Regions from separate parts of the Marinobacter nanhaiticus D15-8W genome, predicted to be linked through region 3. Evidence: predicted binding sites of a transcription regulator. Region 3 holds the regulator's gene; each other region holds the start of a gene.
The links. The regulator sigma-54, encoded in region 3, starts transcription at its own class of promoters, with help from an activator protein. The targets are predictions, from matches to a motif close to ANTGGCATNNANNTTGCTNT.

Region 1 (5,655 bases), 1.2 Mb from region 3:
TCACCGGGCCACCAGAGCGATCTACATGCTGCGTTGCGGTGTTTTTGAAAGGCAACCAGCCTTCCTGCAAACCGCGCCTTACCTATGAACCGCTCTGAAGGCCAGAGATGATCCGGAGTTATTCAGAGGCTCCCTAGGCTTCCGCATGCAACAATGTCACCCTACAATGCCGCCATTAAAGAAGGCCATCTTCGCTGGCCGACCAACGACTTTCCGATAGAAGGGCATGAGGAGCATCGCGATGTCAGCACTCAACGAAGGATGGTTCACGGAAGTTTTCCAGGACCAGGGCACGGCCTTTTCCCTCAAGGTCAAGAAGAAACTGCATGAAGAGCAGACCGAATACCAGAAGCTGGAAATCTATGAAACGGAAACCTTCGGCAACCTGATGGTGCTCGACGGCTGTGTGATGCTCACTGGTCGCGACAATTTCCTCTATCACGAGATGATGACACATCCCGCCCTGTTCACTCACAGATCACCGCGCAAGGTCGTGGTGGTTGGCGGCGGTGACTGCGGCACCCTGCGGGAGGTACTCAAGCACCCCGACATCGAAGAAGCCTGGCAGGTGGAGATCGACGAGCGGGTCACCCGCATGTCCGAGAAATACTTTCCAGAGCTCTGTGAGTCCAACGAGGATCCTCGCGCCAACTTCTTCTTCGGCGACGGCATCCAATGGATCCGCGATGCCGATCCAGACAGTATCGACCTGATCATCATCGACAGCACCGATCCAGTGGGGCCGGCCGAAGGGCTGTTTGCGCTCGATTTCTACCGTGACTGCATGCTGGCCCTTCGCGAGGGCGGCATCATCGTACAGCAGAGCGAGTCACCCCTGCTGCATGCGGAGACCATCATCAAGGACATCCATACCGACATGAAGAAAGCCGGTCTGGACCACGTAGTGACCCTGCCGTTCCCGCAACCGGTCTATCCGACAGGCTGGTGGAGCTGCACCATGGCCAGCAAGGAGAATCCGCTGCACTATTTTCGTGAAGAGGACGCAGCGGAGCGACCGTTTGTTACCCGTTACTACAACGAAGCGATCCATAATGCAGCACTGGCCCAGCCGCAGTTCATGCGTGATATCTTCGAAGACTGAATCAGTTCGCCGATCTTGAACGCCAGGCCATAAAAAAGGCGCTCCGTGGGGCGCCTTTTGTTTTCCGGTGTGAGCCGCTTACTGCTTGCCGCTCACGAACTCCGGATAGGCTTCCATACCGCACTCGGACAGGTCCACGCCCTCGTATTCGTCTTCCTCGGAAACCCGCAGGCCCATGACCGCCTTGAGGATACCCCAGACGATCAGGCTGACCACGAAGACCCAGACGAAGATGGTGATGGCGCCAATGATCTGGCCCGTCAGGCTGACGTCGCCGTTGGTGGCCGGTACCAGCAGCAGGCCCAGCAGACCACAGGTACCGTGGACGGAGATCGCGCCGACCGGATCGTCGATGCGCAGCTTGTCCAGGGTCACGATGCTGAAGACCACCAGGATACCACCCAGGGCACCGAACAGGGTGGCTGTCAGCGCGCTCGGGGTAGACGGCTCGGCGGTGATGACAACCAGGCCGGCCAGTGCGCCGTTCAGCAGCATGGTGAGGTCAGCCTTGCCGAACATCAGGCGAGCGGTGATCAGCGCGGCTACAGCGCCGCCCGCCGCTGCCGTATTGGTGTTCAGGAAGACCATGGCAACAGCGTGAGCGTTGGAGATATCACCCAGCTTCAGTACGGAACCGCCGTTGAAGCCGAACCAGCCCATCCAAAGGATGAAGGTACCTAGTGTCGCCAGCGGCAGATTGGCACCCGGGAACGCGCGGATCTCACCGTTCGCGCCGTATTTGCCTTTACGTGCGCCCAGCAGGAGCACACCCGCCAGGGCCGCGGCAGCGCCCGCCATGTGTACGATGCCGGAACCGGCGAAGTCGCTGAAGCCCAGGTCGCCCAGGGAGTACATGCCCAGTACGGCTGCGCCGCCCCAGGTCCAGGAGCCTTCCATGGGATAGATGAAGCCGGTCATGAAAATGGCAAAAATCAGGAAGGCCCAGAGCTTCATGCGCTCGGCAACCGCACCGGAAACGATGGACATCGCGGTGGCGACGAATACCACCTGGAAGAAAAAGTCTGAAGCGCCGGAGTAGATGGAGCCGCCTTCGAAGCCGTCCTCACGGCCGGCGAAGTCGCCCAGCACGCCAGCCACGTCGATATCGCCCATGCCGGACAGGAAGATATTGCCGCCATACATAATGGCGTAGCCGCATACCATGTACATGATACAGGCTATCGCATACAGGGCGACGTTCTTGGTCAGGATCTCAGTGGTGTTCTTGGCGCGAACCAGACCGGATTCCAGCATGGCAAAGCCTGCTGCCATCCACATGACTAATGCGCCGCATACAAGGAAATAAAAGGTGTCTATAGCGTACTGCAAATGGAAGATGTTGTTTTCCATGTGAAGCCCTCCGCACAAGGCTCTTCAAGGATGAATAGGATTTTTGCGTTGGCGTTTTTTACAGGACCGGGCGGGCCTTAAACGGCTTCTTCCCCAGTCTCACCCGTCCGGATCCGGATGGCCTGCTCCAGCTCGGTCACGAAGATCTTGCCGTCACCGATCTTGCCGGTGTTGGCCGCCTTGGTGATGGACTCGATGACCTGATCCAGCAGGTTGTCGCCAATGGCAACCTCGACCTTGACCTTGGGCAGGAAGTCGACCACGTATTCCGCGCCACGATAAAGCTCGGTGTGCCCCTTTTGCCGTCCGAAGCCCTTGACTTCAGTGACGGTCACGCCTTGAACGCCTATCTCGGATAATGCCTCGCGGACATCGTCCAGCTTGAAAGGCTTGATGATCGCTGTCACAAGTTTCATTGCTGTCTCCTTGGTAATTCCGTCTCAAACTTTTTCGTATGGGTTAGGGTTTGAGCTCGGGATGCTGCTACCTCGCACACAAGTGTGCGGATTGCGTACGAGGCTTAAAGCATCGTGTGTGCCAACGCAAAAATCTACTAACAAAACAAAATCTTATGATTGGGTGGCCCTGCTTTGGGTCACGTGCGCGCATTACTTTGGTGCGTGCTGTTCCGTCGCGAACCGTATTGGTGCGCCATTTCGGTGCGCACCCGGGCCAGCCTTGCATCACACCGATTATGGTACACTTTTCCCCTCATTCCTTGGGACCCGTGGAGAGACAAATTGAAAACACCGCAGGATATCTTCGCTCAGCTGCAAGGACAGTTCGGCCAATTCGTTCCAGACATGGCCCGTGCCGCTCGGGAGGATTTTGAACAGCATGCCCGCGCAACGGTGCTGTCGGTGCTCAATAAATTGGACCTCGTTACACGGGAGGAGTTCGATGCCCAGCAGGCCGTCCTGCTCCGTACCCGAGAAAAAGTCGAAGCGTTGGAGAAGCAGGTGGCCGCGCTCGAAAAGCGTGTCGGCGACCAGAACAGCTGACGCCAGCAAAACCTGAACAACGCGGGGTGGCAGGACGCCATCCCGCTGATCGTCCCTCAATTAACCATGGAAGGTTGTCATGCTCGCCATAGTCCATACGCGCGCCCGTCTGGGCGTCTCTGCGCCACCGGTTACCGTAGAAATTCACCTGTCCAACGGATTGCCTTCCCTCTCGATCGTCGGCTTACCTGAAACGGCAGTCCGCGAGTCGAAGGACCGGGTTCGCAGTGCGCTGATGAACGCCGGTTTCGAATTTCCCACCCGCCGCATAACGATCAACCTTGCGCCTGCAGATCTTCCCAAGGAAGGCGGGCGTTTCGACCTTCCTATTGCCCTCGGCATTCTCGCGGCGTCCGGGCAAATTCCCTCTGAACGCCTCCAGGGCCTGGAATGTATCGGTGAGCTGGCCCTTGATGGTGCATTGCGTCCGGTACGCGGCGTATTGCCGGCGGTCATGGCTGCGCGGGAAGCGGGCAGGCAGCTACTTATTCCGGCGGAGAACGGCGAAGAAGCCGGATTGGCAGCGGCGGATGACGTCTACGCTGCCGATCACCTGCTGAAAGTGGTTGCCCATCTATGCGACGAAGAGCGCTTGTCGCCGCTGGCACGATGCCCTGAGCCACCCATCGACATGGGATGCCCGGACCTGCGGGACGTGCGCGGCCAGCATGTCCCCAAGCGGGCATTGGAGATCGCGGCAGCCGGATCGCACAATCTCTTGCTCTTCGGCCCGCCAGGTACTGGCAAGAGTATGCTGGCCAGCCGCATGCCGGGCATCCTGCCGCCGTTAACCGACGGTGCTGCGCTGGAGGTGGCCAGTGTGCGGTCGGTGGCAGGTGAAACGGTCGACCCTGGTAGTTGGCGGCGTCCACCCTATCGCGCCCCGCACCATACCGCTTCCGCCGTGGCCCTGGTGGGTGGCGGCAGTTCACCGCGGCCGGGCGAGATCTCCCTGGCGCATCGCGGGGTGCTGTTCATGGATGAGCTTCCCGAATTTGACCGCAAGGTGCTGGAAGTTCTGCGTGAACCCATGGAGTCCGGGGAGATCGTGATTTCCCGTGCGGCCCAGCAGGTGACCTATCCGGCGCGATTCCAGGTTGTCGCCGCCATGAACCCTTGTCCGTGTGGGTACCGGGGACACCCGAGTATCGACTGCCAGTGTTCGCCCCAGCAGGTGGCCCGTTACCAATCCCGCCTGTCGGGACCGTTGCTGGACCGGTTCGACCTGCATGTGGAAGTGCCGGTGCAAAGCGGCGAGACATTGCTGCGACAGGACGCCAAGCCGCTGGATAGCCAGACGGTGCGTGAACGGGTATTGCGCGCGCGCGAGGTTCAGGCCGCTCGCGGGGTGCTCAATGCCGACCTCAGCGGCGACGCCCTGGACCATTACTGCCGTCCCGGCGAAGCCGGCGAGCGCATGCTGGCCCAGGCTATGGAGCGTCTCGGGCTATCGGCGCGGGCCTTGCACCGTATCCTGCGGGTGGCGCGGACGCTGGCCGACCTCGCCGGCGACGAGGAGTTGCAGCAGACCCACCTGGTGGAGGCTTTGGGATACCGTAAACTGGATCGACGTCACACGCAGGTGACTGCGCCGACTGGCTAGGGGCCGCTTGGGCTTACTCGTCCTCCGGTGGAATGAAAGCGTCCCGGTGGAACAGGGCGGCGGCTTCCACTTCCTTGAAGCCGCAAATACCGGGTTCGATCGGCTCGGCGCCGGCCAGTACGTTGAGCACCGCGTGAACGCCCCGGGGCAGGGATTCCAGGTTATAACCACCCTCAAGGACGAAGGCCAAGCGGCCTTTACAGTGGCGCTGGGCGACCGCCCGGATAGCGCCGGTCATGGCGCCAAATCCTTCGTAGGAGACGTTCAGTGCCAGATCCATCCAGTGGGCGTCGAATCCTGCGGACACGAGGATCAGGTCTGGCTTGAACCAGTTCGCCGCCGGTTCGAGGATTTCCCGGAAAGCCTTGAGGTAGGCCGCATCGCCTGACCCTGCGGGCACCGGAACATTGACCGTCGTACCTTCTCCGAGACCTGCGCCGATATCCTCCAAAGCCCCGGTGCCGGGGTAGAAGGGCGAAGCCCGGTGGATATCGAAGAACAGCACGTCCGGATCGGCCCAGAAAATATCCTGGGTCCCGTTGCCATGATGGGCGTCCCAGTCGATGATCATTACCCGCTCCAGGCCCAGTTCGGCCTGG
Region 2 (5,655 bases), 1.4 Mb from region 3:
CAGTGACTTTTTCCAGCCTTCTTCGAGACGACCCGAGCCGGAACTTCGGGCCAGGGTCCCCGCCAGCTGACTGGACAGACCGAATTCTTCCAGGCGTTCCGTCAGTCGCTGATGGCTTGCGTCTACTTCCGGTGCAGAGGTCTTCACAACAGGCGCAGCATCGCCCTGGCGGCCATTAACCATATCCCGCAGGGAGTGGATCTCGGCACGCATGGCTTCCAACGCGGCGTGGGTCGGGTCCTGGCTCGGTGCCGCCGCAACGGTCGCCACCTTGGGTTCAGGCGCCGGCTGAGGTGAACGACGCTCGCGAATCTCACGAATACGCTGACGGGAACGACCGAGCTCTTCCTCCAGGCGACGGTGCTGGTCAGCCTGCATCTCAGCCAGGCGTGCGCCGTTGGTCGCCTCAACCGCCGCATTGCCCAAACGCTGGCGCGCCATATTCTCGTCGTAGTCGAGGGCCGTCACGATTTCGACACCGTCATCAACGCGACGATTGGACAGGATGACCGCGTCATCGCCCATCTCGAGCCGAACCATCTTTAGCGCTTGCGACATGGTCGGTGCAAAGAACCGTTTTACCTTCATGATGACTTACCTCCACTGGCGCCGACTCGATCGGGACCTGTTGCTGCTGTCGGCGGCCTATTGCTGACCGACCGACGCTACAATCGTAATCTGTTTGTTATCCGGCACTTCCTGGTAGGCCAGGACATGCAGGCGTTCCACCCCATAGCTGACGAATCGGGCCATGACGTGGCGCAGCGGTCCGGAAACCAACAGGATCGCCGGCTTGCCCATCATCTCCTGACGCTGGGCCGCGTCCTGCAGGGATCGCTGGAGCCTTTCCACCATGTTCGGCTCCAGCACCAGGCCGATATCGTCCTGACCGCCGGATTGTTGACTCTGCTGCATGGACTTTAGCAACATCTGTTCCAACTCCGGATCCAGGGTAATCACCGGGATCTCGGCTTCGTTGCCACAGATGCTCTGGACAATCATCCGGCGCAGGGCCTGACGGGCTGCCGTCGTCAGTGCGCGGGCATCCTGGGTCTTGGGCTGGACGTTGACGATGGCCTCGGCGATGGAACGCATATCGCGGACCGGCACTTCCTCTTTCAGCAGGCTCTGGAGCACCTTCAGCAACAGGCTGATGGAAATGGTATTCGGCACCAGCTCCTCCGCCAGCTTGGGGGACATCTTTTCCAGTTGCTCCAGCCACTTCTGCACTTCCTCGTGGCCGATCAGCTCATGAGCATGTTTCTGCAGGATCTGGTTGAGATGGGTCGCGACCACCGTGCTGGAGTCGACAACCGTGTAGCCCAGGGTTTGTGCCTGATCCTTCTTTTCCGGCTCGATCCAGACGGCCTCCAGACCGAACGCCGGATCCTTGCCGTCGATCCCTTCGACCTTGCCAAAAACCTGACCCGGGTCGATGGCCAGTTCACGATCCGGATGGATCTCCGCCTCGGCGATCGTCACGCCCATCAGGGTGATGCGATAGACGTTGGGCATCAGGTCCAGGTTGTCGCGGATGTGGACCGACGGCATGAGAAAGCCGAGATCCTGGGACAGCTTCTTACGCACGCCCTTGATCCGGGTCAGCAACTGTCCGCCCTGGGAACGATCCACCAGCGGGATCAGGCGGTAACCCACTTCCAGGCCGACGATATCCACCGTGGCTACATCGTCCCAGCCCAATTCCTTCGATTCGGTCGGTCCCGGCAAGGCCTTGCCGCCAGTGTCGCCACCCGGCTGCGGACCCGCTGCCGGTGCCGAGCGAGGCGCTCCACTGCCCCGTGCCGGGAACACGCTCTCGTCCTCTTCCACTTGCTGCTGACGCTTCCAGATGTAGTACGCCAGACCGCCGGCAATTGAACCCAGTCCCAGGAAGGCCACATGCGGCATACCGGGGATAAGGCCAAGAATGATCAGGATGGCGGCGGCAATGCCCAACGCACGCGGCGCGGTAAACATCTGGGACAGGATCTGCTGCCCCATGTCCTGGCTGGTGGTGACACGGGTGACCATGATCGCAGCGGAGGTGGAGAGCAGCAGCGACGGAATCTGCGCCACCAGGCCGTCACCGATGGTCAGCAGCGCATAGCTGCGCATGGCATCGCCGAAGGCCAGCTGGTGCTGGAGCATACCGATGACCACACCACCGATAATGTTGATAAAGAGAATCAGCAGACCGGCGATCGCGTCGCCCTTCACGAATTTACTGGCACCGTCCATGGAGCCGTAGAAGTCCGCCTCCTGGGCAATCTCGGAACGGCGCGCCTTGGCCTCGTCCTGGTTGATCAGCCCGGCGTTCAGGTCGGCATCGATGGCCATCTGCTTGCCTGGCATGGCGTCGAGGGTAAAGCGGGCGCTGACTTCGGAAACACGGCCGGCACCTTTGGTCACAACCATGAAGTTGATGATCATCAGGATGGCAAACACCACCAGACCCACGGCGTAGTTACCGCCGATCAGCACCTCACCGAACGATTCGATCACCTTACCGGCGGCGGCACCGCCTTCGTGACCGTTGAGCAGGACAATCCGGGTCGATGCCACGTTCAAGGCAAGGCGCAACAGCGTCGCCACCAGCAAAACCGTGGGGAACGCGGCAAACTCCATCGGCCGCATGGCATACACACACACCAGCAGGATGACGATAGACAGCGTGATGTTGAAGGTAAACAACACGTCCAGCAGGAAGACCGGCATGGGCAGTATCATCATGCCCAGCAAGGCCATCAGCAGGACCGGAATACCCAGGTTGCCGTTTGTCAGGGATTTGACGTTGTTGAGGACCAGCGCTCTATCCACTACCCGAAGATCTCCACGTGAGCGTGTTAACTCTGGTGCCGTGATGTCGTTTTTTTGACGGCACGACGGTATCTGGGTGGGATAGCGCAATAACCATACCAATGATGTGAAATCTGCAAAAACAGGGCGTTGCCGGGGTATCCCTGACTGACTGGACGCCTCAAGTAAGGTATCCTTGTCGGCATTTTGGAGGCCCCGTAAAGACCTGTGGCGCTCGCCTCAGGACTGGACCACGTCGAGCCCTCCAACCCCGAATAATCCGACGACCGGATAACCTTACGATCGAACAACCTGACGATATAGGTGAGCCATGCCCGTCCATGAGGTGAAGCACCCCCTGATCCGCCATAAACTCGGCCTGATGCGCCGTTCCGATATCAGTACCAAGAATTTTCGTGAACTGGCCCAGGAAGTCGCCGCCCTGCTGACCTATGAAGCCACCCAGGATTTTGTTCTGGAAAAACACACCATAGAAGGCTGGGCCGGGCCGGTTGAAGTGGAACGCCTAAGTGGCAAGAAGGTCACCATCGTACCCATCCTGCGTGCGGGCATGGGGATGCTGGAAGGGGTATTGACCCTGATCCCCGGTGCACGGGTGAGCGTGGTTGGCCAGGTACGGAACGAAGAAACCCTGGAAGCCAGCACCTACCTGGAAAAACTGGTGGGCGAACTCGACCAGCGCCTGGCCATGATCGTCGACCCGATGCTCGCGACAGGCGGCTCGCTCATTTCCACCATCGACTTGCTCAAAAAAGCAGGTAGCACCGAAATCCGTGCCCTGGTGCTGGTGGCCGCACCGGAAGGTATCCAGAAAGTCCAGGAAGCACACCCGGACGTCTCTATCTACACAGCCTCGATCGATGAGCGACTCAACGAGAAAGGTTACATCCTGCCCGGCCTCGGTGATGCCGGCGACAAGATTTTCGGCACCAAGCAAAAGGATCACTGAATATGCAAAGCACCCCGAACGAACCGGTATGGCGCCAGGCCCTGGCCGGCGCCCAGATGTTGCTGGTCGCCTTCGGCGCCCTGGTGCTCATGCCCCTGATTACGGGGATGGATCCCAACGTGGCCCTGTTCACGGCGGGTATCGGCACATTGCTGTTCCAGATCATCACCGGAGGCCAGATCCCTATATTCCTGGCCTCATCCTTCGCGTTCATCGCTCCGATCATCGCCGCCAAGGCCAAATTCGGACTTGAACAGACCCTGGGTGGCCTCGTCGCCGCCGGCGTCCTCTACATGATTCTCAGCGGGCTGGTGAAATGGCGCGGCACCGGCTTCCTTAATCGATTGCTACCACCGGTGGTCATCGGGCCCGTCATTATGGTGATTGGCCTGAGCCTGGCGCCGGTTGCGGTCAATATGGCCATGGGTAAAGCCGGTGATGGCAGCGCCCAGCTGGTGCCCTACACGACCGCCATATGGATCGCCATGGCTTCACTTGCGACCACCATCATCTTTTCGGTGTTCACCACAGGGATCTTCCGGCTCATTCCGATCATGTTCGGCGTGCTGGTCGGCTACGTGCTGTCGGCCGTTGTCGGCATTGTCGACCTCACACCGATCCGTGAAGCCGTATGGCTGGGTCTGCCCAACTTCGTCGCGCCGGAATTCGGCTGGGGCGCGATCCTGTTCATGATTCCCGTCGCCATTGCCCCGGCCGTGGAGCACATCGGCGATATCCTGGCGATCGGCACCGTGACGCGCAAGGACTATCTCAAGAAGCCCGGTTTGCACCGCACCCTGCTGGGGGATGGCGTCGCCACCAGTGCTGCTGCGTTGCTCGGCGGCCCGCCCAACACCACTTATTCGGAAGTGACCGGCGCGGTCATGCTGACCCGCAACTTCAACCCGCGCATCATGATCTGGGCCGCGGTCGTGGCCATTGCCCTCGCCTTTATCGGGAAATTCGGCGCTGCCTTGCAGACCATCCCGGTGCCGGTCATGGGTGGCATCCTATGCCTGCTGTTCGGCTCCATTGCCGTTGTCGGCCTGAACACGCTGATTCGCCATCATGTGGACCTGTCGGAGCCCCGCAACCTGGTGATTGCCGGCGTTACGCTGGTGTTCGGGATTGGCGGCATGGTGATCGGACAGGTGGAAGGGATTGCGCTTTGCGGCTTGGTCGCAATTGGTCTGAACCTGATATTGCCCGGCAGCCAGGCCGCCTGGGGCGATCCGACCATTCCGCAACAACAGGCCTCTGCGCCAGAATAGGCAATACTCCTGAGGCTAAGGAACCCAAGGTCCAGGAGTCAATTTTCTGGACCCATGGTCACTGTGCTGAACCCACCAGGAGACTCCTATGGCCTCGTCGATCGACAGCTCCGGCATTAGTTTTACTGCCCTGTATACAGGCGCGGTCTGGCAACGGCATGGTCTGTCCGAGGAAGGATTGATTCCTGCGTCCGGACAGGCCCTGTACAGCCTGCTAAGCCCTTTTGAAGGTATAAGCCGCATCGTCGCAGGTGGCAGCGTGCGCACCTTCCTGCTCCAGCGTCATCTCATCATCGATCACCTGATCGAAGACGCGGTACAAAACGACGGCGTAGACCAGGTATTGGAGATTGCCTGCGGCCTCTCGCCGCGCGGTATACGACTGCGCCGACATTTTCCGCACCTGAGAATAGTCGAGGCCGATCTGCCTGCCATGGCGACGCGCAAGGCGGCCTTCCTGGCCAGTCGTGGTTTTCTGGGGGAGCACCACCAGGTCCGGCCCCTGGATATCTTTGCCGACTCGGGGCCGCTAAGCCTGGAAACGGTTATCGATGAGCAACTCGACACCAAGCGCCCACTGCTGGTCATCACCGAAGGCCTGACCAGTTATTTTAGCCT
Region 3 (5,655 bases):
AACGGCGGTGGGGATGGGAGCAAATAACTGGCTCCCCGGGGGTTACCGCTCAAGAAACTGATTTATTATAGCGGACTTACGTTGCAGACGTGAGAAATCAGTGTAGGTGAATTCCACCGACAGCCGCTGGGCTCCCTGGCCTGTCACCCGCCTTCGCCAAAATAGTCGTTGATCAGGTTTACGAGCGCATCCCTGGCCTGGTTCTCATCCGACCCATCAATTACCAGTTCGATCTGGGTTCCGCAACTTGCGGCCAGCATCATGACGGACATGATGCTCTTGCCATCCACTTCGCGGCCTTCTTTCGCAACCAGTACGCGACTTTCGAATTCCGATGCGGTGCTGACCAGCTTGGCCGCTGCCCTGGCGTGGAGGCCGAGTTTGTTGATGATAGTGATGGGCTCACGGATCATGTGGCGTCCTGAGCGGGCTTGGTTTGCAGGTGAGGAAGCTCGGTGTGACGAACCTGGACATTGCTGTAGTGACTTTCGAAGTAACTGCCGAGCTGTTCGCACATATAGACCGAGCGATGCTGGCCGCCGGTGCAGCCGATCGAGATGGTCATGTAGCTGCGGTTGCTTTCGCGGAAAGCGGGTAGCCAGGATTCGAGGAAGCGCTTGATATCATCCAGCATATGCTGTGTCGCCGGCTGCTGCTCAAGGAATGCCTTGACCTCGGGATCCACGCCGGTGAACCTGCGCAGGTTGGGGTCCCAGTAGGGGTTGGGGAGGCAGCGCACATCGAATACATAATCCGAATCTACTGGCACGCCGTGCTTGAAGCCGAAGGATTGGAACAGCAGCGCCAGTTCCTGTTCCCTTCGGCCGACAATCCGCTGCTTGACCATGTCTCGCAGCTCGTACATCGAGAGTTCGGTGGTGTCGATGTAGAGGTCGGCGAGGCGGGCCAGGGGCTCCAATAAACGTTTCTCGCCGGTGATCGCTTCACGTAGCGACGTACGATCATCGCTCAGCGGGTGTTTACGTCGGGTTGCATGGAAACGTTGTAACAACGCCTGGTCAGTCGCGTCGAGGAAGATGATCTCAACCTTGAGCTTGGCGTTCTGCAGACGTTCGTGCATGGATTCGAAGTTGGCAATCTCGCCTGCCAGGTTGCGGGCATCGATGCTCACCGCAATATTGCGCAACTTGCGTGGCGAGGCCTGGCTGGCTTCCTCGGTTAGCGGGAACAGCAGGCCAATGGGCAGGTTGTCGATGCAGTAGAAACCCAGGTCTTCCAGCACGTGGAGGGCCGTGCTCTTTCCGGAGCCTGAGCGACCGCTAACGATGATCAGTTTCATGGTGAGCCTTAATGCCCTGTCCGGATCCGGCGTCGCGACCGCCGCCTGTTTTACCGTTTAGTCCGACTGCGTCATGGCCTCATAGAGCTGGGTCGCGTTCTCGCACCGACGCAATCGCTCGCAGAAAGCGCGTTCATTGAATTTCTCGGCCAGCTGACTGAGCAGCTCAAGGTGCTCGCTCGTCGCCTCCTTGGGTACGATCAGCACGAAGAGCAGATCAACCGGTTGGTTGTCGATAGCGTCGAAGGCAACGCCTTCCTCAAGCGTCAACAGGGCGCCAATGACCTGGGTGCAGCCTTCGAGGCGACAGTGAGGGATAGCGATGCCTTGGCCAATACCGGTGCTGCCCAAGCGCTCGCGGGAAACCAGGTTGTTGAAGATCTGGGTTTCCTCGAGCTCTGGGTAGCGCCGAGCAATGTGCTCGGCGATCAGCTCCAGGATGCGCTTCTTGCTGGTGCCCGAGACACCGCAAAGGGTGAGCTCGGGTACCAGGATGGACTGGATGGTTAAAGGTGTTTCCGTCATGGATGGAATGCTTTTCCTTGATGAAACGGCTAGCGACTGGCCGCGCCGTGCATTCGATCGACCGTCTTCTCCTTGTGCTTCAGGATCTGCCGATCAAGCTTGTCTACAAGCGAATCAATCGCTGCATACATATCTTCGTCTTGAGCCTTTGCGTGAACCTCGCCGCCGACGACGTGGAGGGTGGCTTCGGCGGTATGGCGGAGCTTCACCACGGACAGGGTCACCTGACAGTTACTGATATGGTCGAAATGGCGTTCGAGTTTCTCGAACTTTTCTGACACATAGTCCTTCAGGGAGGGAGTCAATTCGACATGGTGACCTGACATATTGAGTTGCATAGGCTTCTCCTACTTGTCGACATGCCCGGAGGCCCGGAAGGTCTCCGGTGTTGAGCCCGTCGCGGACGGCGGACGCCAGAAATAATGCCCTCGCAGCCGCTCACTCATTGGAGCAGCAGTCCCTCATACCAGTCGTTTGCGTTCGTTGGACGGTGGAATGTGCATCGCTTCGCGATACTTCGCTACCGTCCTTCGGGCGACGTTGATGCCCTGATCGCCGAGCAAAGCGGCAATCTTGCTGTCGCTAAGCGGCTTCTTTGGTGTTTCTGCCGCTACCAGTTTCTTGATCATGGCACGGATTGCAGTGGACGAACACTCCCCGCCTTCGTTGGTACTGACATGACTCGAGAAGAAATATTTGAGCTCGAAAATGCCCCGTGGTGTGTGCATGTACTTCTGGGTCGTTACCCGGGATATCGTCGATTCGTGCATGCTCACCGCCTGGGCTATATCCGACAGGATCAGCGGCTTCATTGCTTCCTCGCCGTGATCCAGGAAGCCCTGCTGATGCTCGACGATACGGGTCGCTACCTTTAGCAGGGTTTCGTTGCGGCTCTGCAGACTCTTGATGAACCACTTGGCTTCCTGAAGCTGGTCGCGCAGGTAGGTGTTCTCTGCACTGTTGTCTGCCCGGCGGATCAGCGCCGCATAGCCGGCGTTAACCCGAATACGGGGCGCAATTTCCGGATTCAGTTCGACGCGCCAACGCCCCTTGGATTTGCTGACGACCACGTCCGGGACCACATAGTCGGGCTCGGCTTGGTCGAGGATGTCGCCCGGACGCGGATCCAGGGTCTGAATCAGCGCCAGAACCGCCTTCAGCTGTTCTTCGGTCAACCGGCTGCGACGCAGGAGTTGGGCGTAATCGCGGTTGCCCAGCAAGTTGATGTAATGACTTACTACCAGGCGGGCCTGGGGCAGCCAGGGCGTTTCTGCTGGGAACTGGTTGAGCTGGATCAGCAGGCATTCCTGCAGGTCCCGGGCAAAAACGCCGGGCGGGTCGAAGTGCTGCAGTCGGCGTAGCACCGCTTCAACCTCGTCCATTTCCAGCGGGTCCTCGTCGGTCTCGTCCAGCAGGCCGGTGTGGATGTCCTCAAGACTGGTGACCAGATAACCGCGCGTATCGACGGAATCCAGCAATGCATGCGCAATTGCCCGATCGCGATCGCTCATGGGTGTCAGGTTCAATTGCCAGAGTAGGTGGTCCTGCAGGGTTTCCGTCGGGGAATTACGCGACTCGAAGTCAGTGTCGTCTTCGTCGTCACCGCGGGACGCTGACGCTGGTGCAGACTGGTAGATATCGTCCCAGGCGGTATCGACCGGCAGATCGTCCGGGATGTCCTGCTCATTGTCGGCTGACCAGTCCTGATCGTCGCCGGATTCGTCCCAGTTACCGTCTTCCTGTTGCGAACGGGTGTCGTCCTGATCCTTTACTTCGGTGCCGTCGGCGTTGCTCTCGGAATCAGTCGAGTTGTCCGAGCCTTCTTCTTCCTCGGAGTTCTCGAGCATGGGGTTGGATTCAAGAGCCTGCTGGATCTCCTGTTGTAGATCCAGCGTCGACAGCTGCAGGAGGCGAATGGCCTGCTGCAATTGTGGTGTCATGGTGAGCTGCTGACCCAGCTTAAGCTGGAGCGAAGCTTTCATTACCATTGAATTAGTCCCGTCACCCTTTGGAGCTTTTCAGAGGCTCCGCGCTATCGGCGGTTAATTTTTTGCCGAACCAAGCCGCGCCCTCAATTATTAGGCATTGCATAGGGCATTGATATGGTTGCTGCAAAGTAGCGACCCGGTTCTACAAGCAAATTCTTTGCCGAAGTTTACTGCCATGGGTGTGCAGATGACAACGTTATGGCCGCCGGTGTTTGAGCCCGTGCCCGGGCGACCATGCTTTGAGTGTAGCGTTTTCACAGGAATATGCGCCAGTCCGGCTGTTTGCAGGATCAGGCAATTCGCGGCGCCGTCAATTCGCAACTCGACCTGTGAGCGCTTTTTTCTTTTCAGCCCCTCTTTCATCAGAACTTCTTTGTCAGAGGCTGATTTTTCAAGGACTGCGTTTTCAAATACTGGGCTTTTCAGCGCTACGTTCTTTTTCAATATCGCTGTTTGCATCAATCCAGTCGGTGTTACCAGTAATCCCAAAACGAATCTTATAAGCGAAATTCGTTCCCCAGGTAGACTTCCTTCACCTGCTGGTTGGCCAGGATATCGTCCGCATGTCCGGAGGCAATGATGTGCCCGCCACTGACGATATAGGCATTTTCGCAGATATCGAGGGTCTCACGCACGTTATGATCTGTAATCAGGACGCCGATGCCTTTGTCCCGCAAATGGCGAATGATCTGCTTGATGTCGCTGACAGAAATCGGATCCACCCCGGCGAAGGGTTCATCCAGCAGGATAAAGGCCGGCTCCATGGCCAATGCCCGGGCTATCTCCACCCGCCTTCGCTCTCCCCCCGAAAGGGCCATCCCGAGGCTGTCACGAATATGGGTAATGTGAAACTCTTCCAGCAGGTTTTTCAGGCGGCTCTCACGATCAGCACGGGACAGACCCTTGCGTGTTTCCAGGATCGCCATGATGTTGTCGCGCACGCTGAGCTTGCGGAAAACGGATGCTTCCTGTGGCAGGTAACCGATTCCCGCGCGGGCGCGGCCATGCATCGGCAGAGGGGTGATGTCGCGATCGTCTATTGTGACCCGACCGCGGTCGGCCGGCACCAGGCCCACGATCATGTAGAAGCAGGTGGTTTTACCCGCACCGTTGGGGCCAAGGAGTCCAACGATTTCACCGCTTCGGATTTCCAGGGAAACATCCTTGACGACGTTCACCTGCTTATAGCTCTTCGCCAGGTTGCTCGCGCAGAGGATGGCCATCAGTTGGCTCCGTCCTGGTTGCTTTCACTCTGACGGGGTTGAATGACCATTTCCACCCGTCCGTCCGAGTCAGCGTCACGGCCGCCTTCGGCCACTACGACGCGACTGGCCGTATTATATTCGATGTGATCGCCTTTGAAGACGTTGCCTTCCTGGCGAATGACCGCCTGCTTCTCGAAGGTGATGCGGTTCTCACCCGCGGCATAGATGATCGTCAGGGCTTCTGCATCGGTCTTCGGGGTTTCGCCCTGGCGTGGCTGGGTATAGTGGGCCGGTTGTCCGAACGCTTCGATGCGATCGAGTACACCTTCGGTGCGATACAAAACCACCCGGTCGGCGGTCAGTTCCGTAGCATCCTGCCGTACGACCACGTCGCCGGTGTAGACCGCCGTACCCTCAGCGTCATCCAGGCGGGCGCTATCGGCGCTCACCTTGATCGGGTTGTCCGAGTCCAGGTCGAAGGCCGTCACGTGACTGCCCACCATGACTAGAGCGACGCCGAGGAGTCCTTGGAGTATGCGGGCTTTACCGGTTTGAGGGCGTGTCATACTGTCCTTCCACCTGTGATTTGAGTTCCACGATTCGTTCGTCGATCCAGGCCTGCATACCCGTTGCCCGG

Region 1: the regulator sigma-54 is predicted to act here: its motif matches at 2,975-2,994, upstream of glnK (P-II family nitrogen regulator).
Region 2: the regulator sigma-54 is predicted to act here: its motif matches at 2,901-2,920, upstream of flhA (flagellar biosynthesis protein FlhA).

What each region holds. Positions count from the first base shown of each region.
Region 1 covers NZ_AP028878.1:749,799-755,453, forward strand. The annotation lists gene speE (polyamine aminopropyltransferase) at 242-1,102, shown strand; gene RE428_RS03305 (ammonium transporter) at 1,181-2,452, opposite strand; gene glnK (P-II family nitrogen regulator) at 2,530-2,868, opposite strand; gene RE428_RS03315 (accessory factor UbiK family protein) at 3,193-3,453, shown strand; gene RE428_RS03320 (YifB family Mg chelatase-like AAA ATPase) at 3,533-5,056, shown strand; gene RE428_RS03325 (histone deacetylase family protein) at 5,070-5,655, opposite strand, start outside.
Region 2 covers NZ_AP028878.1:3,315,597-3,321,251, forward strand. The annotation lists gene flhF (flagellar biosynthesis GTPase FlhF) at 1-588, opposite strand, end outside; gene flhA (flagellar biosynthesis protein FlhA) at 646-2,745, opposite strand; gene upp (uracil phosphoribosyltransferase) at 3,128-3,766, shown strand; gene RE428_RS14720 (uracil-xanthine permease family protein) at 3,769-5,037, shown strand; gene RE428_RS14725 (class I SAM-dependent methyltransferase) at 5,126-5,655, shown strand, end outside.
Region 3 covers NZ_AP028878.1:1,905,216-1,910,870, forward strand. The annotation lists gene RE428_RS08570 (HPr family phosphocarrier protein) at 144-413, opposite strand; gene rapZ (RNase adapter RapZ) at 410-1,300, opposite strand; gene ptsN (PTS IIA-like nitrogen regulatory protein PtsN) at 1,358-1,825, opposite strand; gene hpf (ribosome hibernation-promoting factor, HPF/YfiA family) at 1,855-2,163, opposite strand; gene RE428_RS08590 (RNA polymerase factor sigma-54) at 2,287-3,807, opposite strand; gene RE428_RS08595 (hypothetical protein) at 3,904-4,272, opposite strand; gene lptB (LPS export ABC transporter ATP-binding protein) at 4,311-5,036, opposite strand; gene lptA (lipopolysaccharide transport periplasmic protein LptA) at 5,036-5,584, opposite strand; gene lptC (LPS export ABC transporter periplasmic protein LptC) at 5,562-5,655, opposite strand, start outside.